One region of the Cellulosilyticum sp. ST5 genome, then DNA from elsewhere that is predicted to be linked to it. Evidence: a T-box and tRNA genes for the amino acid it is inferred to sense, from the RefSeq annotation. Region 1 holds a T-box; the other regions hold tRNA genes.
The links. The T-box of region 1 lies ahead of leuS (leucine--tRNA ligase). A T-box ahead of a tRNA ligase gene usually reads a tRNA of that ligase, here a tRNA-Leu.
Positions count from the first base shown of each region.

Region 2: it has a tRNA-Leu gene. The T-box ahead of leuS (leucine--tRNA ligase) is inferred to sense a tRNA for this amino acid. The anticodon was not compared.
Region 3: it has a tRNA-Leu gene. The T-box ahead of leuS (leucine--tRNA ligase) is inferred to sense a tRNA for this amino acid. The anticodon was not compared.

Region 1 is NZ_CP132338.1:2,235,853-2,243,702, reverse strand. Features, by position in the region: gene QTL86_RS10915 (DUF4349 domain-containing protein) at 1-804, shown strand, start outside; T-box leader at 893-1,108, shown strand; gene leuS (leucine--tRNA ligase) at 1,239-3,635, shown strand; gene rbsK (ribokinase) at 3,719-4,645, opposite strand; gene QTL86_RS10900 (AAC(3) family N-acetyltransferase) at 4,847-5,626, shown strand; gene QTL86_RS10895 (hypothetical protein) at 5,730-5,888, shown strand; gene QTL86_RS10890 (hypothetical protein) at 5,985-6,257, opposite strand; gene QTL86_RS10885 (hypothetical protein) at 6,295-6,816, opposite strand; gene QTL86_RS10880 (hypothetical protein) at 6,946-7,335, shown strand; gene QTL86_RS10875 (hypothetical protein) at 7,606-7,842, opposite strand.
Region 2 is NZ_CP132338.1:2,395,693-2,403,542, reverse strand. Features, by position in the region: gene QTL86_RS11775 (siderophore ABC transporter substrate-binding protein) at 1-996, shown strand, start outside; gene QTL86_RS11770 (methyl-accepting chemotaxis protein) at 1,144-3,219, shown strand; gene QTL86_RS11765 (DUF4870 domain-containing protein) at 3,301-3,690, opposite strand; gene QTL86_RS11760 (glycosyl hydrolase family 18 protein) at 3,887-5,302, shown strand; tRNA gene QTL86_RS11755 (tRNA-Leu) at 5,356-5,438, shown strand; gene QTL86_RS11750 (S-layer homology domain-containing protein) at 5,861-7,850, opposite strand, start outside.
Region 3 is NZ_CP132338.1:2,951,600-2,959,449, forward strand. Features, by position in the region: gene QTL86_RS14560 (DEAD/DEAH box helicase) at 1-839, opposite strand, end outside; gene QTL86_RS14565 (alpha-glucosidase/alpha-galactosidase) at 1,047-2,438, opposite strand; gene QTL86_RS14570 (AraC family transcriptional regulator) at 2,593-3,441, shown strand; tRNA gene QTL86_RS14575 (tRNA-Leu) at 3,552-3,633, opposite strand; gene QTL86_RS14580 (hypothetical protein) at 3,755-6,367, opposite strand; gene QTL86_RS14585 (TRAFAC clade GTPase domain-containing protein) at 6,368-7,636, opposite strand.

The sequences.
Region 1 (7,850 bases):
GAAGAAAAAGCAGTCCAAGATGCAGCGGGGTATACTGGTGAGAATCCGAAAATTAATACCACCTCAACGTATAATCGTAAAGTGATTAAAACAGGAAATATGGAGATTCAAACAGAGCACTTTGGTCAAACGGTTGAAAGCTTAACGAACTGTGTAATCAGCTTAGGGGGTTACATAGAAAGTTCGAATATTCAAGGAAGTAGCTTTTACAATAAGGATTCTAATAACCGAACAGCTACTTTAACAGTGAGAGTGCCACAGGCCCAGTTTGATGTTTTTGTCAATCGGGGAAGTGAATTTGGTAATGTATCTTACTTATCTTGCAATAGTGAAGATGTGACAAGTGCTTATGTAGATACAGAAATCAGGTTAAAGACATTAAAAGCAAGATATGACCGTTTACTAAAACTTCTAGAGAAATCAGGGACGCTTCAGGAACTATTTGAATTAGAACAAGAAGTTAGTAATGTTACTTATGAAATAGAAAATCTAAGTGGTACACTTCAGCACTATGATGCTTTAGTAGATATGGGTACGCTTTCTATTCAAGTGCAAGAAGTAAAAGAAATAGTAGTAGAGGAAGAAGTAGTAGATCCAACCTTTGGTAAGCAAGTAGAAGAAGTGTTTAAAGGCTCTATGAATACCTTAATGGAAATAGGTAAAGGGCTCATCATTTTAGTTACAGGACTTCTACCTTTTGTTGTCATAATTATCCCTGTTATACTAATTGGTGTTAACCTTTATAAAAGAAATAATAAGAAAAAAAGGACACTAGAGAAAAACGAAGAAGAAAATGAAGAATAAAGTGTACTACATTATGTTAATATCCTCAATAAACCGTTGCTTTTCATCATTAAGTATGATAAAATTTGCCTTATAAAAATAGTATACATTAAAAACAATGATGCGAAGTAGTAGGAAAGTCGTTTTATCAGAGAGCTACTGGGTGGTGTGAAGTAGTAAAATGGATTTTGTGAACTCGTCGCTAAGTTCCAGGCTGAACTCATAGTAGGTCATGGCGGGTCTTCCCGTTATAGAAGTTTGAGTGTGTAGGGGATTCCCTGCAAATAAGAGTGGTAACGCGGAAATAGAACCTTTCGTCTCTTGGAATATCTAAGAGTCGGAAGGTTTTTTTGATGCTATTTACTAAAGGAAAAACATCACTATATAGCCACTATTATAAATAGTAATTGTACATGTTATAGTGATTTAAACACAATACCTAAGGAGGCAAAACAATGCAATACAATCACAAAGAGATTGAACAAAAATGGCGTAAACATTGGGAAGAGCACCCAGTTAATGTTGAAACAGAAGGTAAAAAGCCTTATTACTGTTTAGATATGTTCCCATATCCATCAGGAAATGGTCTTCACGTAGGTCACTGGAGAGGTTATGTACTTTCAGATGTATGGAGCCGCTATAAAATTCTTCAAAACCACTATGTCCTTCACCCAATGGGATGGGATGCCTTTGGTCTTCCAGCAGAAAACTATGCCATCCAAAAGAAAGTACACCCAGCTATTGCTACAGCAGAAAACGTTGCAAACTTCAAACGTCAACTTCACGATATCAGTGCTGTTTATGACTGGGATAAGGAAGTTAATACAACAGATCCAGAGTTCTACAAATGGACACAATGGATTTTCCTTAAAATGTTTGAAAATGGACTTGCTTATGAAAAAGAGATGCCAATCAACTGGTGTCCATCATGTAAAACAGGTCTTGCAAATGAAGAAGTAAAAGAAGGCTGTTGTGATCGTTGTGGCAGTACCGTTACGAAGAAAAACCTTCGTCAATGGATGCTTAAAATTACAAATTATGCAGAAAGACTTCTTAATGACTTAGATGGTCTTGATTGGCCAGAAAAAGTTAAAAAGATGCAAGCTGACTGGATTGGTAAAAGCTATGGTGCTGAAATCGACTTCGAAATCGAAGGTACAGATGAAAAGATTAAAGTTTTCACCACTAGACCAGATACACTTTATGGGGCAAGCTTTATGGTAATGGCACCAGAGCATGCAAAAGTGATGGCACTTACTACAGAAAGCCAAAAAGCTGAAGTTGAAAAATATGTATTTGATGCTTCTACAAAATCATCAGTAGACCGTATGGCTGACAAAGAAAAAACAGGTGTATTCTTAGGTAGATATGCAATCAATCCTCTTAATGGAGCAAAAATTCCAGTATGGATTTCTGACTATGTACTTTCTGACTATGGTACAGGTGCCATCATGTGTGTACCAGCTCATGATGATAGAGACTTTGCTTTTGCTAAGAAATTTGATTTACCAATCATCCAGGTTATTTCTAAGTCAGGAGAAGAAGAAGAGCTTACTGAGGCTTACACAGAAGCTGGTGTCATGATTAATTCAGGAGATTTCAATGGCATGCCATCTGAAGAAGCTAAAAAAGCCATTCCAGAGTTCCTTGAAACACAAAATATTGGTAAGAAAACAACTAACTACAAGCTTCGTGACTGGGTATTCTCACGTCAAAGATATTGGGGAGAACCAATCCCAGTTGTTCACTGTGACTGCTGTGGTATTGTAGGGGTTAAAGAAGAAGACCTTCCAATTCGTCTTCCAGATGTAGAAAGCTATGAGCCAACAGGTACAGGTGAATCTCCACTTGCAGCTATTGATGAGTGGGTTAACACAACTTGTCCAAAATGTGGTGGTCCAGCTAAACGTGAAACAAACACAATGCCACAATGGGCTGGTTCATCTTGGTACTTCTTAAGATATCCAAACCCACACAATGATGAGGAGCTTATTAGCAAAGAAGATATGAAAAAATGGCTACCAGTAGATATGTACGTTGGTGGTATCGAGCATGCTGTTCTTCACCTTCTTTACGCTCGTTTCTATACTAAATTTTTATTTGATATTGGAGTAGTAGACTTTGAAGAACCATTCAAACGTCTCTTCAACCAAGGTATGGTAACTAAAGCTGGCGCTAAAATGAGTAAATCAAAAGGAAATGTTGTTTCTCCAGATGAGCTTGTTGAGAAATATGGCTGTGACTCACTTCGTATGTATGAACTCTTCATTGGACCACCAGAACTTGATTCTGAATGGGATGATAGAGGTATTGAAGGGGTTTACCGTTTCCTTAATAAAGTATGGAAATTAGTGGATGAAAACACTGCAGTAGCAGAAACAAAAGATATGGAAAGAATTCGCCATAAACTTATTCGCGATATTACAGTGCGTATGGAAAACTTCAACTTAAATACAGTAGTAAGTGGTTTCATGCAATACACTAATGAGCTTCTTGACCTTCAAAAGAAACAAGGAGGCCTTGCTAATGAAACACTTAAGGCTCTTGTTATTCTTTTAGCACCATTTGTGCCACATATTAGTGAGGAGCTTTGGGCTAAAGTAGGCGGAAGCGGCAGCGTATTTGAAAATACATGGCCAACTTACGATGAAGAAAAAATGAAAGAAGATGAAGTAGAAATCGTTGTTCAAATCACAGGAAAAATTGCTGCACGTATGATGATTTCTCCAGAAGCAAGTCAAGAAGAAGCAATTACAAAAGCAAAAGAGCTTATTGCTGATAAGTTAGCAGGTAAGACGGTGGTTAAAGAAATTTATGTTCCAGGACGTATTGTTAACCTTGTAGCTAAATAATAAAATACAAAGTAAAAAGACATGTTACTTCTAAGTAACATGTCTTTTTACTTTGTAAATAGATATGAGATTATCATAAAATTTTATAAGTTTTCTGTAGTGGGTAGTATTTCTTCTCGGAAAGGAATTGAACTTTGAGCACCTTCACGAGTAACTGTTATAGCAGCCACTTGATTACCAAAGACAATAGCTTCTTCAATGGATTTTCCTTCAGCAAGATAAACAGCTAAGGCACCATTAAAGGAGTCTCCAGCAGCAGTTGTATCGATTGCCTTGACACTGAGTGCAGGGAAGTGACGAGCTTCTTCTAGTGTGACTAAAACGGCGCCTTTTTCACCTAAAGTCGTAATGACATGTTTAACACCAGAGCGAAGTAAAGTTTGTGCAGCAATAATAGCATCATCTACTGTAGTAACAGGTTGATTTGTTAAAGTGCTCAATTCGGTTTCGTTAGGGGTTATATAATCAATTTTACTTAGTATTTCATTAGGTAAATGACTAATGGCAGGTGCTGGATTAAGGATAATGGTCTTATGATACTTGTGTGCTAAGGTAGCAGCTTCATAGACAGCTTCTAAAGGAATTTCTAATTGTAGCATAATAATGTCGGCTACTTTAAAGAGCTCATCATGAGCCATGATCACTTCTTTTGTTACTGTGTTATTGGCATTAGGGAGTACTACGATAGAATTATTACCCATCTTATTAAGATAGATAATGGCCATACCAGAGCCCGTTTCTGAATTTGCTTGAATAGGAGAGGTATTTACACCTGCTTTTTGAAGGCTTTGTAGGAGCTTTTCACCGGAAGGGTCCTTGCCTACAGCGCCTAGCATAGTCACATGACCACCTAAGCTAGAAGCAGCATAAGCTTGATTAGCCCCCTTACCACCAGGAACTTCTTTTGCAAAATGGCCTAGTAAGGTCTCACCAGCTATAGGGGTATGATCCACTTCAATAATCCAATCCATATTTAAGCTTCCTATGACTAATATATTTGACTTTTTCATAATAAGGCTCCTTTGTGTTAATCTTATTACTCATCTTAATACAAGGATTAATAACTGTCAAAGAGCCGAAAAAGATGAAGAATTTTTGGTAAAAATATAAAGTATTTTAATGAATAGCTAGAAAAGTTTGCTAAGTAAGGTGACTCATGATATGGTAGACATAAGATACATATTATACCTAGTAGAAAGGATAAGATAATAATGGCTTACACAAAGCAAGACTTATTGCAAGCACTAGAAAAATTAAAGATTAATCCAAGAGGCACCTTATTAGTTCACTCTTCTATGAAGAGTATAGGAGAAGTAGAAGGTGGTGCTGACACCGTATTAGACGCCTTAATGATTTACATGAAGGAAGGGCTATTGGTCTTGCCTACCCATACGTGGTCTTATATTAATGCAGAAAATCCTAAATTTGATGTAGTTCATTCAGAGGTATGTGTAGGCATTTTGCCAGAGTTATTTAGAAAAAGGCCAGGTGTTGTAAGATCGCTACATCCTACACATTCAGTAGCTGCCATAGGACAAGATAAAGAAGATTTTATAAAAGATAATGAGTTATGGCATACGCCTTGTGCAAGACAGTCTCCTTGGGGAAAATTATTAGATAGAAATGCACAGATTATGCTTTTAGGAGTGGACCTTAGAAGAAATACTTTTATACACGGCGTAGAAGAGTGGGTAGATATTAAAGGACGTCTGACAGATGAAATGGAGCCATTAGTTGTTATTAATGAAAAGGGAGAAGAGCTATCAGTGCCTTCTAGAAGACATTGTGGTGATCATTGGTCAGAATATTTTTGGAAAGTAGATGATTATTTTAAGGAAAAAGGTGTGATGCACCTAGGAAAGTTTGGCGATGCTACAGTTCGTATTTGCGAGACTCAGGGAGTGGCAGCGTTACTTAATGACATGCTAGCCATTAATCCTCATCTTTTTTCAAATAATGAACCATTAGAAATAGAACGTTATAGAAAGTAAACAAATTGCAAATAAAATATGACCATACTATGATTTGCTTGCAAAATAAGAACTATCTATTTAGGATAAGAATGATAAGTTTTAGATAAGGTAGGATAAGTGCATGGCAGAGCAAAAACAAAAAAAGAAAGCTAGAAAAAAACAAAAGGGTAGAAGAGTCTTCAGTAAAGGGTTTGTATTTTCTACTTTATTATTAGCAATCATTACTTTTTATGTGTGTTTAACAATAGGAATGAATATATACGATGAGATACCATTTTAATAAAAGGAAGCTTATAAAGGTTCTTTAATAAAATAGAAAAAATAAAGGTGCTATGAAAGATTAGCACCTTTATTTTATAGAGCAATACTATGTTTGTTAAAAGCCTTTTTTTGAAGAAAGCATCTTAACGAGAGCATCAAATTGTCCTCTTTGATTTTTAGGAAGTTGATTTTTAAAGTATTGAAGTATAGCAAGTTGCATCTCAGGAGTAAAGGGGATATTTTTTTGATTGGCTTCATTAGAAATAGCCATAAGAAGACCCAATACCTCTACATTACTTTTATAATTTGCACTGGACAAAATAGTTTCTAAACGACTAACAAAATCTTGATCAACACCTTGAAAAGCAGGGTTTTCAGAAAGCTTCATATCGTTTACCTCCTTTAAGAATAGTTTATATCATCGTTTATTTCATAAAACCGGAAAGTAATTTTAATAATTGAACTTGACTAGGATCTAGTAAAGGAGATAATTTATCTATGATTTGACTAGGATTGGGTGAAGCACTTTGTGTTTCTGCTGAAGTGGCAGAAGGTGTAATCGGTGGCGCCAGGGGTGCATCTTCAGGTATACCAGAGTCACTAGCATGCAAGGAATAAGTAGGTTCATCTAAACCATCAGTAGTACTACGTGGGCTTAATAAGTCTCTGGCTTCTGTAAGTTTTAAAATAGCATCTATAAAATAAGCTTTATCGCTAGAAAGATTTTGTTTAACATCCGTTAGAAAATTTTTTTCCCAACCGGTCTCTTGTGAACGGCTCATTGAACGCACAAAATCCTCACTGGAATATAAATTAATCGTATACATCAACTCCATGGCCTTAATAAGAACAGCTACAGGCCTTTGACGGTCTGCCCTTAGGTAAGGAAGAAGTGATTTAGAGATCATTAATACATCATTATTTACAGCCCGATCTAGAGTGCTCATACAAAACCTCCATTTAGGGTATCTTTTATAATGTATGATAGTTCTGAGGAAGATTAGAACCGAAATGGTTATTTTTATCTGAGTTAAAGAATAAAATACTAATGAATTCGTTAATAAGAGAGTGATCATATGGAGAATGAGAATTTAGTCGTGAATTTAGAACAGGATTTAACAGAAATAGCGGGATTGATATGGGGATATATGGACAAGAAATACATATCTCAGATGAAACGACAATTAGATGGTTATAGACAAAGCTGTGAACAAAATTTATGCAAGGAAGCACAGCTATTAAAAGCGATGATACCCTTTATGCCAGAAGAAAGTAAATTACTACAAACTGTAGTAGACACGATTATTTATAATGATATGATTGAAAAAAGCCTGGAAGAGCATGAGGAACTAGGGAGACTTTACAGAGATGAAAATAAAGACAGGGAAAATCTGAAGAAGCTCATGTATAAGCTTGTTTTATTCAAAATTGTAACAGCAATAGAAAAAGGAAGTATGGATGCATAAAGTGAGACTGTATAAAGGTCTTGTTAAGAAGGATTGACTTATATTGAAAAGCAGAAAGACAATGATATAATTATTTTTGTAAGAAAGAAAAACTATTTAATGAGCCATTTCGGTAAAACCTTTTCCCTAATAAGAGGCTGACTAAAAAGATGGAAAAATCCACTTTTTTGGTCAGCCTCTTCCAATTAGATAGTGAGTATATAAATGAAATAAATAAAATAGGAGAAGGACTAAAGAGTCCTCCTCCTATTTTTATTTATTTTATTAAGCCTATTGAATATCGTTTCTTAAGAAACCACAAGGTGATTTACAGAAGCACATCCAAACAATAACAATAATGATAATCCACATCCAAGCAGAATTGTCACAGCCACCAAAGAAATTATTGAATAAGCAATCTAGGTTAAAGCCGCCACCACAACTGCCTTTACCGCAAAATAGTAAGAAGAATGCTATAATAATGATAATACAAGTACAGTTATCTTCTAAGAATCTAAAATCTTCCATGATATTGC
Region 2 (7,850 bases), 160 kb from region 1:
AAGAAATTATTATTAACACTAATGACAGCAGCAGCTATTACTATAACAGGGTGTGGCCAAACTACTACAAATGAAGGTACTGGAGCAGTCAATACAGAAGTACCAGTGAACACAGAAGCATCAGCAACGCCAGAAGAAGGCCAAGAAGCAACAACAGTTAAGGTGGTTCATGCTTTAGGTGAAACAGAAGTACCAAAGAATCCAAAAAATATTGTGGTACTTGAATTAGGGATTTTAGATGCATTAGATGCTCTAGAGATTACACCAGCAGGTCTACCTCTAAGTGGAAGTTTACCAAGCTACTTAGCACACCTAGAAGATGAAAGTCTTTATACAAATGTAGGTTCACTTAAAGAATTAGATATGGAAAAGATTTATGAAATAGAACCAGAGCTTATTATTATTGGTGGCAGACAAGCAGATTACTATGAAGAGCTTAGTAAAATTGCACCAACTGTTAATTTGGCAGTAGACAATGCAGATTACCTGACTTCTTTTGAAACAAATATGAATTATTTAGGTGAAATCTTCGGTAAGGAAGAAGAAGTAACAGCAAAGGTTAAAGAAATTAAAGATGCAGTGGCAGAAGTATCAGCCAAAGCGGCAGAAAAAGATGTTAATGCTTTAATAGCTTTAGCTAATGGTGATGCTTTTAGTGTTTATGGAAAAGGTTCTAGATTTGGTATCATTCATAATGAATTTGGTATTAAACCAGTAGATGAAACAATTGAAGTATCTACTCATGGTCAAAATGCTTCCTTCGAATATATTTTAGAGCAAAATCCAGACTACTTATTTGTAGTAGACCGTAGTGCTGTTGTAGCAGGAGAAGGGTCAGCCCCAGCACTATTTGATAATGAACTTATTAAAAAAACAGCAGCAAGTGAAAATGACCGTATCATTTATCTTGATCCAACTGTATGGTATACAGCTGGTGGTGGCTTTACATCGACAATGACTATGGTCAATGAAATTGCAGCGGCGATAGAAAAATAAGTACACAAGATAAGAGCCTAGAATTAACATAATAGGCTCTTATTTTTGTATTTAGAGTAGAGATTACTGCTAATAATATTTGGATTATTTAAAAAAGATTAAAGATATGCTATAATGAGGTGAAGTGGTTTTAAGAGGGGGTATTTAATGAGAAGAGGTCAGAGGTTAGGAACTAATTCAAAAAAAAGGCAGTTAACCTTTCAAACTAGAAAGAAACAATCATTTAAGCCAACTAGTACAATAAGAAGAAACTTATCTATTAAAACGAGGCTCATAGTATTTTGCTTGTGTATATCTTTAATGGCAGTATTTATACTTGGGGGTATATACAGCAATGTGGCGAAATCAGCTTTAAGACATAATAGTATACAGCTTAGTACAGAACTCGTTAAACAATCAGTTTTAAATGTAGAGAACTTTGTGTCAAGCATAGAGCAAGCAGTAGATGGGATAGCAGTAACTCAGTTAAGTGACAGTGGGTTAGTGGAAAATTATTTTAGCACAGACCTAGGGACACAAGTAAAAGCAAAAAATGAGATTCAAGCACAATTGCTTAGAATAAATGCCCTAAATAGTGATTTAGATGAGATTTTATTTTTGTCCCAAAATGGAAACGTTACCAAAAGAAGCGATTACTTTTCAACAGAAGAGTTCAGCAGTTTTATTGAAGAAGATAAGGTGAATACATTTTCATGGATAACTCATATGAATTTACCAGAAGATAAGGTGTTACTTACAAATAACTATAAGATTCCTAAAAAAGGTGCTAATACCTATACATTAGCTGTAGTTGTTAATCTTGCCAATATTAAAGCTGCTATACAAGAGATGAAAATGATAGATGGTGCGACTATTTATTTAGCTGATCAAAGTCAAAAAATCTTATTTTGTAGTAAGGAAGAACAGATCATCATTCCTGAAGATATTGCTCAGATAGCATCGGGTATAACAGAGGCCATGAGTGAGCCGATTAATGGTCGTTTAGTAACTTGTGCACCGATTAATAATGGTTGGCAATTCATTGTAGAAGTTCCTATGAATTCGCTTACTTCAGAGTTAGAGTCAGCTAATATTTTATTAGCATTACTTATAATAGGCATTATTATATTAACTTTTATCATAGGTAATATTTTTGCTAGAAGTTTTTCAAAGCCAATCCTTAAGCTTGTTAATTTAATGCAGAAAGCCGAGAAAGGTGATTTTACTGTACAAATGAGTGGTTATAAGAAGGATGAAGTAGGACAACTGTGTCATAGTTTTAATGAAATGATGCGTCAGACTGGCGAACTTTTAAAGCAAACGCAGCATGTTGTAACAGATACCCTAGGAAGTAGTCATTCTTTACAAAATACAATCTTTGAGACAGTTAATAACATTGAGCAGCTTACAATAGGCATTTCAGATTTAGCAGAAGGGACTATGAAACAAGCTCAAGATACTCAAAAAACCAATGGTTCTATGAATGAATTAGCTCAGCATATCTATACGGTTAAGCAGAAAACATCAGACATTATAGCTAGTACAGCAGGGGCAACTACCATGATAGAAAAAGCCTCTGACACTATGAAAGCTCTAAATACTACGATGTCAGATTCATTAAATGTGGCAGAAGAAATTGGGCTTAGTATGAATGCACTTAATATACTTAATAAAAATATTAATCATATTATGCAGATGGTAGAAAATATTAGTGAGGAAACTAATTTACTTGCTTTAAATGCTTCTATTGAAGCAGCTAGAGCCGGAGAAGCTGGAAAAGGTTTTTCTGTAGTGGCGAAGGAAGTAAGAAGATTAGCAGATCAGTCTAAGCAATCTGTAGGTGAAGTAAGACAGACACTAACAACTATGGAAAATCATATGTCAGAGACTTTAAGCTTAGTAGAGGAATCCAGAGTTACCTTTAATACGCAGGAAAAGGTGGTTAAAGAAACCTATGAGGTATTCTATAGTATTATTGATATTTTACAACATATGAGTAATGAACTTTTACAAGTTGGTACCCAAGTAGATAGTATGGAAGGCACAAAAGTAAATGTGATGCAGCAGGTAGGACGTATTAGGGATGTTACTCAGGAAGCAGCAGCCACTACACAAGAAGTGAATAGCCTAAGTATACATCAGCAAGAAAGTATGAATCAGTTAACTGTTTTCTCAGAAGCCTTAATAGAACGTATGGAAAAGCTTAATCATACCATACAAGCCTTCAAGGTTACAGAAAAATAATCTAAAAAAGGATTGCCATTTTGGGCAATCCTTTTTTAGATTACGATTAAACTGATGTTTTTGATTGATACGATAAATGGGTTATTTAATTAATCGTGCCACAAAATCCCCGATAAAAGGAATACGGAACTCTTCATAATTGAAAGCCCCAATAACGGCAACGATGGCAATTAAAGTAAAGATAATGCCTACGATAAAACTAGCTAAACCACCCAAGAGTGGAATAACATGTAAGATGCTGATGACAATCACCCTAACCACATAAAGGACAACAGATTGCATAGCGTGGAATTTAACAAGGTTACTTTTCTTTTCCATAAAGAAAATAAGGATAGGAATGAGCCAAGCTATTCTCCAAACGATTGGTAAGTAAGCAGCAATTACAGGGAGAGCATAAGTAAGAATGGCCATTATGTTAGCATCCATGTTGGCAATACTTGATTGATGAGGACTATAACTTCCTTTAGACATAAAACATTTCTCCTTCTATATAATAGTTAAAATTATTATAACATGTTTCCAGAAAATTAAAATTAATATTTGATGAAAAATGGATAAGTTTTACATTAACTTTTAAAGTTATAAAATTTTAATATTTAGATAAGTCAAAGCGTGATACAATAAAAAAGAAAATAGTAAAGGTAGGAGAAGAGAAAGGGGATAACTAATGAGAAAATATAAGAAATGGCTAGTGAGTTTTTTATTAGGCACATTTTTGGTAACAACAAGCTATGGTGGTACTGTTATCCAAAATCCTGTGATGCAGAAGGAGTCTTTTATAAACCACTTACAAACGTTAGAGGTTAATTATAAAGAAACAGCTCAGATAAAAGGAAATCTAACAAGAGAAGAAGCAGCTGTATATCTTGTAAAAGCTTTAGGCCTATCGGGTGTTGCTAAAGACTATGAAGAGCAAAAGTTATTTAAGGATGTTACAACTCATCAAGGAGAAATTAATTTAGTTAAGACACTAGGTCTAATGAATGGAACAGGAAGTGAGACCTTCGGGCCTAAAATAGGATTAAGCGTCTCAGCAGCTGAAAGTATATTAAGCCGTTTAGAAGCACTTATTAAAGCAGATATGCAGTTTGAACATGCTTTTTATGCCATTAGTTCTAGCAGTCAAATGGCACTTATTAAAAATTATGATGCGATTAGTTTTGGATGGTCAGAAGTTATTGTAGATGCCAACAAGCAAATTTCTGTAGTAACGGATGGAATAGGTGATTTTAAAGTCCCTTCAGGATTTGAAGTACCTTTAGACGAAGCAAAAGCTAATGGTGTAGCGACCTACTTAATGGTTTATTACGAAGACCAAGGTGGACAAATAAGAGAATTACTTAATGATTCTACCCAAAGAGCTGAAATGATTAGGTCATTAGTTAACTTAACAAAGAAGATTGAAAAAGATGGTGTAGAAAGAGGTTTTGATGGTTTAACTATTGACTTTGAACAGCTACGAAGTGCAGATTTAAAAGCACCTTATGTGACTTTCTTAAAAGAGCTAAAAATAGCATTAGCAGCAGAAGGAAAAAGTTTAATGGTGGCTGTTCAGCCCACTACTTATTTTAAAGGCTATGATTATAAAGGCATTGGAGAAGTAGCAGATCGTGTCATTTTAATGGCACATGATTATGGAGCTAAAAGCTTAAATGTTAATGAACAAAAGCAAGGAATAGTAATGACACCTATGACACCTATTGATGAAGTTTATGCTACCTTAAGGGAAGCAACTACAGCAGTTGCAGATAAAAGTAAGCTAGTACTTCAAATTAGTTTTGCCAGTACGCAGTGGCAAATGAAAAATCAAGAGGTTATTCACACATTTGCCTATACACCTACATATACTCAGATTGAAACACGTTTAAATACACCAGGAACAGTCAGCTATTATGATGAAATAGCTCAAAATCCTTATGCTATTTATGAAGCAGATGGCGTTAGAAATATCATTTGGTATGAAAATACAAGAAGTATCGAAGCTAAAGAAGATTTAGCAAAGCTACTAGGCATCAGGGGCATTTCTTATTGGCGCCTAGGCACCATACCAGATAGCTATTTAGCTAGTATAAATTTATATTGAAAAATAAAGATAAAGTGATTACAATAAGAGATGGACAAATCATCTATTTTTAAGCAGAGGTGGCGGAATGGCAGACGCGCTAGATTCAGGTTCTAGTGCCCGCAAGGGCGTGGGGGTTCGAGTCCCCTTCTCTGTACGTAATCTCAATGTTTTTCAAATTCTTACATAGGAAAGCCCCTCTAGCGTGCTTATTAGCATGTTTTTAGAGGGGTTTTGTTATTTTATGCGAGGACTTTCGGGTCAGTTTGAAGTTTGAACCGCCTCCTGTCAAATAGTCTGGTGAAACCATAAAAACTTTTACATCTCCATCCATAGTTTGTGGTTGGAGATATTTTTATGATACGTCTTTTCGTAAATACACTTTATACTCTGAAGATGAGTATAGTCTCTAATCAGATGCAATTATTTATTTGTTGTAATGCTTACAAAACTTTTACCTTATGCCCCTAGGGGACATAAGGTAAAAGTTTTGTTTGACCTAAAAGTGATTTTAAGTCACTGTTTCTGTTAACACATGAGAAGTTTTTAATAATCTAAGTAAATTAGAATTTAAGTTGTTTAAGATGAATGCTTTTTATTTTCATACTTTTTATAATAAGCCATGAGAATAGTAGCAGCTTCTGCTCTTGTAACATTGTCATTAGGAGCAAGCAGCCCATTACCTTTACCTATTATAATACCTTTTTCCACTGCCCATGCCATGGCTTCTTTCGCATAATCGTCAATTTCATTGGCATCATTAAAGCCTACTAACGTAGCATTTGCTTTTGGTGAGCCGTAGTACCTCCAAAGCATGGTCACAAATTGCTCTCTTGGCACATTACCACTTGGGTTGCTAGCGTCTGAGATTTCACTTTTTATTGCCCAAGTACGTGCATCCTCAAATACATTAATTCCGGATAACTCTGCACCTTCTAAACGGCCTATTACGGTCCAAACCATAGCTCTTGTCAATAATTGTTTAGGTGCGAAGCTATTTTCACTGTTTCCTTCAAAAAGATTCTTGTCATTTACAAACTTCACCGCATCATAATACCAATTTGTTTCTGCAACATCGTTAAAGGTATTTACCCATGTTACAGGTTGTTCATTCATAGGAGGTACAACAGGTTTCTTTTGACTTTCCTTAAAGGTGGTTTCTACGGTTACATTACCGCTAGGCATCTTAAAGGAATAGGTGCCATCTGCATTTTTAGTAACTTCAATGATGTTGCCTTTTTCATCCTTTACTACTAGTGTATCTATTTCATAGCCTGCTTCTGCCTTAGGGGTAAGTTTTACTATTTCACCTGCAGTCGCTTTTCCTTTTTCTAACACCAGTTGACCATGCTCTGTTTTAGAAGTATCAGTGGTGACCGTATAGCTAGGGGTATAGGCACTACCTCCGCCTCCACCTGAAGAAGAACCCCCACTGCTAACAGCCTTAAAGGTTGCTTCAATGGTATGATTTGTTTGTACATCACTAAAGGTATGGCTTGAAAGAGCTCCTTTGCTTACACCATCCACCTTTACATCCTCAGTAGCATAACCACTGTTTGGCGTAATGCTATAGATTTGATTTTCTCCTTTATTAACTTCAGTATTCCCAGCAGGTGAAATACTTCCACCTACACCTGCTGTTGCCGTAATCGTATAGGTAAGCTGTTGCGTCACACTGAAGTTTAATGGAATCTCTTTGACTATGCGTCCATCAGCTTTTATTTGAAGTGTATCCGTATAAGTGCCTACAGCTAGTCCTGTTTTAGGTGTTACTTCCACTGTCGTATTTCCACTTTCTGCAATATCACTTATAGTTGTTTTATTTAATTCAAAGTTGCTTGCACCGCCATTCTCAAACTGAACTAAGAGCTCCCCTGTTGCTACTTTATCATCGCCATTACTTATTGTCACTGTAACTGGTGATTGTGCACCATAACCCACCTGTGCAGCGGGAAGGATATAGCTGTCAGAGTCTGTTGCTAAGTTATACTTTCTTTTCCATTTAGCTGGTGAATCTGCTGCTTTTATTGACTCACCCCAATTATCATAAGAGCCGATATCTCCTTCATAAAGTTCTACATTAGGGTCAATTACAATAGTCTTTGCCTTAATTGCTCTTGCATCTTTTGTATCGGACCTTGTTACTGCTTGCCCCTCACCACGGGTCGAAATAGTTAATGTACCTTTCAAAGCCTGAAGTCCAGCACCTGTACCTCCTGTGGCATTGAGCTTAACCTGATCCCCTATCTCAAGGGCATCTGTCAAGTCTGCAAAAAAGCCTAAACTTCCTCCATTCACCGTTAGACTTCCATTCCCACTAACAGTAACACGTTTGTTGTTATAGATGGCAATAGCAGTTGTGGGAGCTGTCACCTCGTTATTTCCCTTTATAACAAGGTTTAAATTCATAACCTTAGTATTACCGCTGGATTTTCCTATCATTACAGCATCCCCACTTTTTGATGTAATGTTGGCACCGCTAAGGATTAAGGTATAGGTAGGAAGTCCTCCCTGATCAGCATCTTTTTTAACCGCCCAGTTCCAACCTGAATTAGGTAATGTGTCAGTA
Region 3 (7,850 bases), 720 kb from region 1:
TTCATATCTCCGTGAAGTGATTCTGCACTGTAACCTCTTGCTTGAAGGTCTCTACATAAATCATCTACACGTCTTTTAGTGTTACAGAATACTACTGAAAGCTTAAAGTTATTCGCATCAATTAGACGAGATAAAACTTCTACCTTATTGCTATCTCTTACTTCTAGATAGTATTGTTTAACTGTTGGTACTGTTAACTCTTTATGAACAACATTAACAGTGATTGGGTTATTTTGATATTTATTAGCAATATCTAAAATGGCTTTTGCTAAAGTAGCTGAGAAAAGTACAAATTGACGTTCTTCTGGTACACTTTCTAAAATAACATCAATATCTTCACGGAATCCCATGTTAAGCATTTCGTCTGCTTCATCTAAGATAATCATTTTTAAATGTTCTAATTTTAAAGTTCCTCTTCTAAGGTGATCCATAATTCTACCTGGAGTACCTACAATAATTTGAGGTCTTTTTTTAAGAGCTATAATCTGTCTATCTATTTGTTGTCCTCCATAGATAGGAAGAGTACGTATACCTCTCTTATATTTAGCAAGAGCTGAAAGCTCTTCTGTTGTTTGGATAACAAGCTCACGTGTTGGACAAAGAATAAGCACTTGTACTTTTTCATTCGTAGTGTCAACACTTTCTATTGCTGGAATACCGAATGCACAAGTTTTACCAGTTCCTGTTGGCGCTTGTGCAATAATATCATTACCTTGTAAAATAATAGGGATCGCTTTCCCTTGAATAGGCGTTGTTTCTTCAAATCCCATATCATGAGCCGCTCTAATAATGTCTTCTGATACTTCTAGTTGGTTAAATAATATACTTTCTATAATCATTACCTCTACAATCTATTAAATAATTTATAAGTGAAATTAATCTATTCGCTTACATCCATACCTTTAATCATACTACATATTACTTGAAACCTCAAGGAGTAAAATGTTCCTATTATAGGAAAAATGCTTCTATTCAAGGGCTAGCGAGTTTCTTGAATAAAAGCATTTTTGTGAATTATTTTCTATTAAATTTTAACTGCTCTATATTTATAATTTCCAACCAGGTAAATAATTTGCTGTATTTTTGAGCATTTCTTCAAAAAGCTCCTCTGTATCCTCTAAGGATATATTAACTAATGGGTCATTAGCAAAAGCTACAAAAGCTTTTTTCTTATCTTTTTCTAATGCGGCTTCTAGAATAAGATGTGCATTGGTAATATGACGTGTTGCTATTCCTTGAATAGCACTTGGAAGTTTTCCCGCTACTATAGGTAATACCTGTCCTCTTCTAAAAATGGCATTGGTTTCTACAATAGAGCCTCTTGGCAGATTAAAAATTTGACCTTCATTAGGCAAGTTAACATTGGTTACTAGGTCTTCAAGACCAACTAATGCCTTGATTTGTCTAACGCCTTCTTCTCCTGAATCTTTAACTTCGAAAACTTCTTCGCCTTTAACAAGTCTCTTGCTTTTAGCTAATCTTTCTTTTAAATCCTCTTTTCTCCAGCTAACAGGTGTTAAACTAAATTTCCAATCCATAACTGTTTCTGGATTCTCTATATACCAGTTACCTGACATAAACTCAGCTAGGTGTCTATCTCCTGCTGCTGCAATAATACCGTATCGCTTAAAAAGATCAAACTTCACTCTATTAGCTGATTCAAAGAAGTCATTCATCCAATTTCCTGTTTTCCCTTCTTCAAAACCGTTTTCATAATATTTGTCTACAAACTGCTTGTAGATTGGCATTAAATCTAATCCTTTATAAGAAGCCTCATCAATCCAGGTAAAATGATTAATTCCCTTGACATTTATCTTGATTTCTTCTCTTGTAGCGCCCTCTATGCCCTCTATATCCTTTAATGCTGCTGCTAATAAATTCTGTGCATTAAATACCTCGTGGCAACAACCAAATGCTTTAATCCGTGGAAATACCTCATAAAGCGTTTTTACACATAAAGACATAGGATTGGTATAGTTAATAACGAAAGCTTCAGGACAATTCTTTTCTATAGCTTTTGCGAACTCCACATACATAGGGACGGTTCTTAATCCCCTAATAAGTCCCCCTGGGCCAACTGTATCCCCAACAGATTGATAAATCCCATATTTTTCTGGTGCGTGTACATCGGAAGCCATCTCATCAAAAGTACCTGGCAAAATGGAAATCACAACAAAATCCGCTCCCTTTAAAGCACTCTCCAAGCTTTTATCTGCCCTATATTGCCACTTACCTTTGACATCTTCTCTATCTTTTAGGCGATTACCTATTTTTTCATTCTGCAATGCTGCTTCATAATCAATATCATAAAGCGTTACTGTCCCCGCTAATTGTGGCTCTCTTGCCAAATCACTCATCAGTTGCCATGCCCAACCTCTAGACCCCCCACCAATATAGGTGATTTGTATATCTTCGACTCTATCTTCAATGTACTTCATCTTTTTTAGGCTCCTTTCCCCTATCATATATCTTTATTGTACCTTTATTATTTTTATATTTCTCTGTATTTATTGTTCTTTTTCTTTAAATTAGTCTTTTTTTGTTCCTATTTAAAATTATATATTATATACTTAACAAGGAGGTGCATCTTCGATGAGTGACAAACAAGATCCTATCAAGCAAAGCGGCTATATCATTGAATATGTTAAGCGCGAAACAGCACTTAATATGCCATCTAATCACTATCATAGCTATTATGAAATTTATTACCAACTCTCAGGTGAACGTTATTATTTCATTAAAGACCGTTCTTATTATCTCAAAAAAGGTGATATTGCTCTTATTAATAGTTATGAACTACATAAAACACTGCAAGCTGGAGGCAATACTCATGAGCGTATTTTAATTTACTTCGATCCTAGCTATCTAAAAACATTTAAAGAAGCTGTTGACGACTTTGATTTATTTCAATGCTTTGAAAAAACCACTCCTGTGTTTAATCTAGGTCCTAAAGAACAACTTTTTATAGAAAAGTTACTTTACTGTATGCTAGAAGAAGATACCCAACGCTCAGAGGGCTATACTTCTTGTACAAAGGTTTACTTATTAGAGCTTCTTATTTTTCTAGGTAGGTTTTCTCCTGAAATTAAAAATAGCTACTTAGAATTTCCAAGTAGCCTACACAAAAAAATATCTGAAATCACTAGCTATATTAACATTCATTATAAAGAAGACCTATCTTTAGATAAAATAGCTAATCTGTTTTATATGAATAGTTACTATCTCTCTAGAACCTTTAATGAAGTAACAGGATTCCATTTCACTCAATACGTTAATACTGTTCGTATACGTGCTAGTGAAGAGCTTCTTCAAAAAACTAATTTAAGTATACTAGAAATTGCCATAGCAGTGGGTTATAGCAACTCTACTCACTTTGGGCGAGTCTTTAAACAACTTCTTGGTGTTTCTCCTTTGCAATATCGTAAAATTAATAAATTTTAATAAAACACAGATGAAGTGAGAAGAATATCTTCTCACTTCATCTAATAAAAAACTATTTTATTCAAACAAAAAAAGACGTATTCATTTAAAATGAATACGTCTTTTTATTATGCGGGCGAAGGGAGTCGAACCCTTACACCTCGCGGCGCTAGATCCTAAGTCTAGTGCGTCTGCCAATTCCGCCACGCCCGCAAACCTGATACTTGATTATAATAACAGAAAGTATCGGGTTCGTCTAGTCTTTTTTTTATAAAAACTTGTCTTTTACCATAGTTTAAATATTATATATTTTTCCAATCACTTTTCAACTTATTTAGTTTCCTGTATGAGATGAAGTATTTTCTTGCTTCTTATTGTCATTTTGCGATGTATCTGGTGTTTCAGACTTAGTCTTAGTTTCTGCTGGGGTCTTTACTTGTTCCTTATCATTTACTGATGGCTGAGTTTTTTCTTCTTTTACATCTACCTCACCTTGCTTGTCTTTATTAGTTTCATCAGTTTCGTTTTGCTTTTTATTATTTTCTTCTAAAAGCTTAAGCTGAGCTTTCACTTGGTCTTCGGGTAATCCCAGCTCATTTACTGGTAGTTTAATACTTTGCTCTAATTCTGCTGCTGTTGTATCTATAATAGGTGGTGGCGCTAGGTAATAATTATAAGCAAAGTAACCTCCTATGCCTACCCCTGCACAACCTATTAGAATCATGCCGGTTATAGCTATTGTCTTCCCATATTGACTAAGTAGCTTTATAATGGCTGGTTGCATTGCTTTATTCAGCTTAGCATATAAAGTCTTTGTTTTTAATTGACCTTCTAACTTTTGTTTAGCTAGTTCTTTAGGCCACTTACCCTCTTTTTCTTTAAGTTTAGTAAAGAAACGAATCACTGTTGTATCAAAGCTGGTCTTATTCATATAAATTTCTTGTCCCTTACTCCAAATAATAAAATCTAGCATGATAGCAGGGCTAATAGGATACAAATATTCCAGAACTTTGGTTAAATTTAAACGCCACATTTCCTCACTATAAGCCTCTTTGTTTGGCTCAAGAAATGCATACACTAACATATAAAAATCTTCTTTTTTTACAGTTTGTTTATAAAAGTGTTGAATTTGTTTTTGTACAGCTTTATTTACTTTGATATGCTTCGGACTCATTGCCTCGAGACTTGTCTTCAGCTTTTGATAGTCTTTAATAGCTTCATAATTTTCATCATCATAAATATGTTTAAATGTAATATGACATAAAGCTACTTCAGACTCTATTGCTTCTAAACGTATATGCTTTAAGAAATGTTCTTCTGCTAAAACAACAAGTTCTTCATATAAACGCCCTTGATGCTTTTCACACCACTGCTGGACTTTTTCTAATAGCTTGACTTTATTGCTAGCTGCCCTTAAGCAGTCCATAAATCTCGTTTTCACTAAATTAGAGTAATAAACATCAGTAAACAAAATACTTTCTATAGGCTCAAATTGTTTTACCTGAGTAATAAAAGCATCTAGGTTATTAATACCCTCAAATGCTTCTTTTATATAGGTATAAGCCACTTGTTCTTTTAATTCTTCTCTACTATATAATTTTCCAAATAAACTTTGATAAAGCGCTGTTTCCTTGCTTGCTTTAGCAAAGATTTCTTTTATATAAGCTCCATTATTTTCTCTTCTAGCTACTTCTATGGCTTCTAATAAAATACGTAGCATATCTTCAAAGTTAGTTTTACTGCCTTGATTAACCTTAAGTTTAAATTTCAGCATAGCTACTATTTCTTCCTGACTTAGAAGCACTCCACCTCTTAAACTAGCTTCTAAGCTACTGATTGCATATCCAATCACCTCTATGAGTTCTCTCTTAAACTCATCTCCAATAGGTAGGTTTAAATAACTTAGTGCTTCTGTTAAAAATCCTTGTCTTTCTCTACCTTCCTCTAATACATAAGGCTTATGATTAGACAAATACGCATAGATAACAAATAAAGTAGCCGTACGGTTATAAAAGCTAAGGGTCTTCTCTCCCTTGTCCTTCATGGCATTTAAGAGCTGCTCACCATAGCTATTAAATTTTTCCCATAATGGCTTTATCGACCTAAACATAGCTGCCACTTTAAAATAAGGATCTAAATGAGTGGTCTCATCTAAGTTTAAGAACTTTTGACTCACGAAATCTAATACAAATTCCTTTGTTACTTTTCCATCATAACGAAGTACATCCTTCTCTAAAAAGGTAATATGAATATTCTTTTTAGCTTCGCTGCTACGTGAATAGGTGCTTACACCTAATTCCTCTGTTACGCTCCAAGGCAAACTAAGGTACACATGATAAAGTAAAGCCTTGGCATAAGTCCCCAGTTCAGAAATAGGAACATCTAAAACAATAAAGACCTTTTTCTTTGAGCTCGCTGCAGTAAAAATGGCAGCTAAAAGCTTTTCAAAAAGTATTTCATCCATTTTTAGCTCACTTAAGAGGCGTGCTCTATCCTTAAATAATACTGAATTTCCTTCATAAGGAATAGCTGCTAAAGTTGGAAGCTCTGATCCTAAGCCTATATCATAAGCTGTTTGAAACTGGGTAATACCAAATAACTTTTCTGGTTCTTTTACATAACGGTGTTTTTCATTGGCTGATAGCACATAATTATGCATGAAGAATGTAGAACGAAGACCTGTAAAGTCTTTACTTTTATAGACCGCTTGTCCGATAATGAGTTCACCTGAAGCTACTGGCATAATCACAAGATTGGGGGGATATTTAGTCTCATCTTCCTCCCCACTTTTTTGTAGTTCGCTAGGGCTATCATAGCTACATAATGGATGAAGATATTTTTTAATAAATTCTAGCTTGAGCTTAGGAGACTTGGCAATGGTATCATAACCATCTGTTTTTGAGAACAGACCACCACGTTCCCTTGTATAATATTGTTGCTCAATCATTTATTTCACCCCTTCATTGCTACTTATATAACCTAATTTATATAATAGCCATAAAAATGGCTCATCAATACGCATAGGTTGAATCACCTTTTCTAATTTTCCTTCTACTGGATTTTGTCCTAGTGAAGACACTGCGAAATAAGAGACATTTTTAAAATGTACTTCTACGGCGTCTTTAAAAGCAAGATCTACTTTTTCTAAGAAACGTTGTACTTCGCCATTAATATTTTCATATTCATTTAAGTTAAAATAACCCTTGTGGATATAATTTTCAAATACATTACTATTAGGTTTAATATATTCCCCTTCTTCTTCTGCTAAAGAAGTAAGCATATCACTTTTAGTAATCACAACAGCTGTTGGTATACTAGTTTTCCCATCTTCCTGGCTTCCAATAAAATGTTCAGCAAGGGTTACAACTACATCTCTAGATTCTTGATATTGAGAAGTAAAATCTCCTCCATTGTCATCTTGATTAAGTATTAACTTACGTCTGATAGTAGAGAGCTGTAATGGATCCACTAAGAACAAAATCCCCTCTGCATTTCTAATATGATTAGCATAAAGAGCTAAATATTCCTCTTCTACCATTCCTTCTCCTGCTACATCAAAGAATACCAAGCTTAACGGTGCTTTAGAAGGATCCTTGAACTTAAATTGAAAAATAAAGGGTTCTTGTTTTCTTTCCTTTTGGGTAGATTCTATTAAACTATTTTGCAAGAATAAAGGATCTAAATATTGACTACGAAAACGTCTACTTGTATCACTATTGATTGGTAAACAAGCTGCTTCAAAGTTATGCGCTGTAACGTTTTCTAAAGTATTAATAAGCGAGGCCATATAAACAGACTTCCCTACTTGAGAGGCTCCGATAATAGCAATGATATTACTTGGAGCACGCCCTGCTGAATAAGGCAAATCATTGTGACAATAAGGACATAATCTCTTCTTTGTTTCTACGTTATATTTGTCTTTCATGCTAATGAGTACATCATCTACATAATGCCTATTTTCTGCTGGTACCAAATAAGGATTAAGAACAGCTTCTAGTTCCTCACTTCCCTCTAAGCCAAAGCGCTCTAAGTATTCATTCAGCTTAGCATCTTCTTGAAGACAATACTCTTCATCTTCTTCCTTTGAATGAGCTGCTCTAAAGACGACTGTATCTGGACTAAATTTATTAAAACAATGCGGGCATACAATAGGAAATTTCTTTTGCACAGGTGCTTCTTCTTTCCTCCCGCCAAATAAACTTTTAAACAAACCCATTTCTTCACTCCTTTCAATATTTAATTACACACCTTTTTTATCTTTAAGTTATATTAAAGTTATATTTAACACATGATTGCTGTTAGAAATGAGAGAGGGGGCTGTCCTCAAGGGACGACTTCGAAGTATTTTCAGCCGTCACTTAGTGAGTGTTTTGGATGGTTTTTAGCCCACGTGTTTGAGGCATAGCCGAGTTTGTGGGCGTTCATCCAAA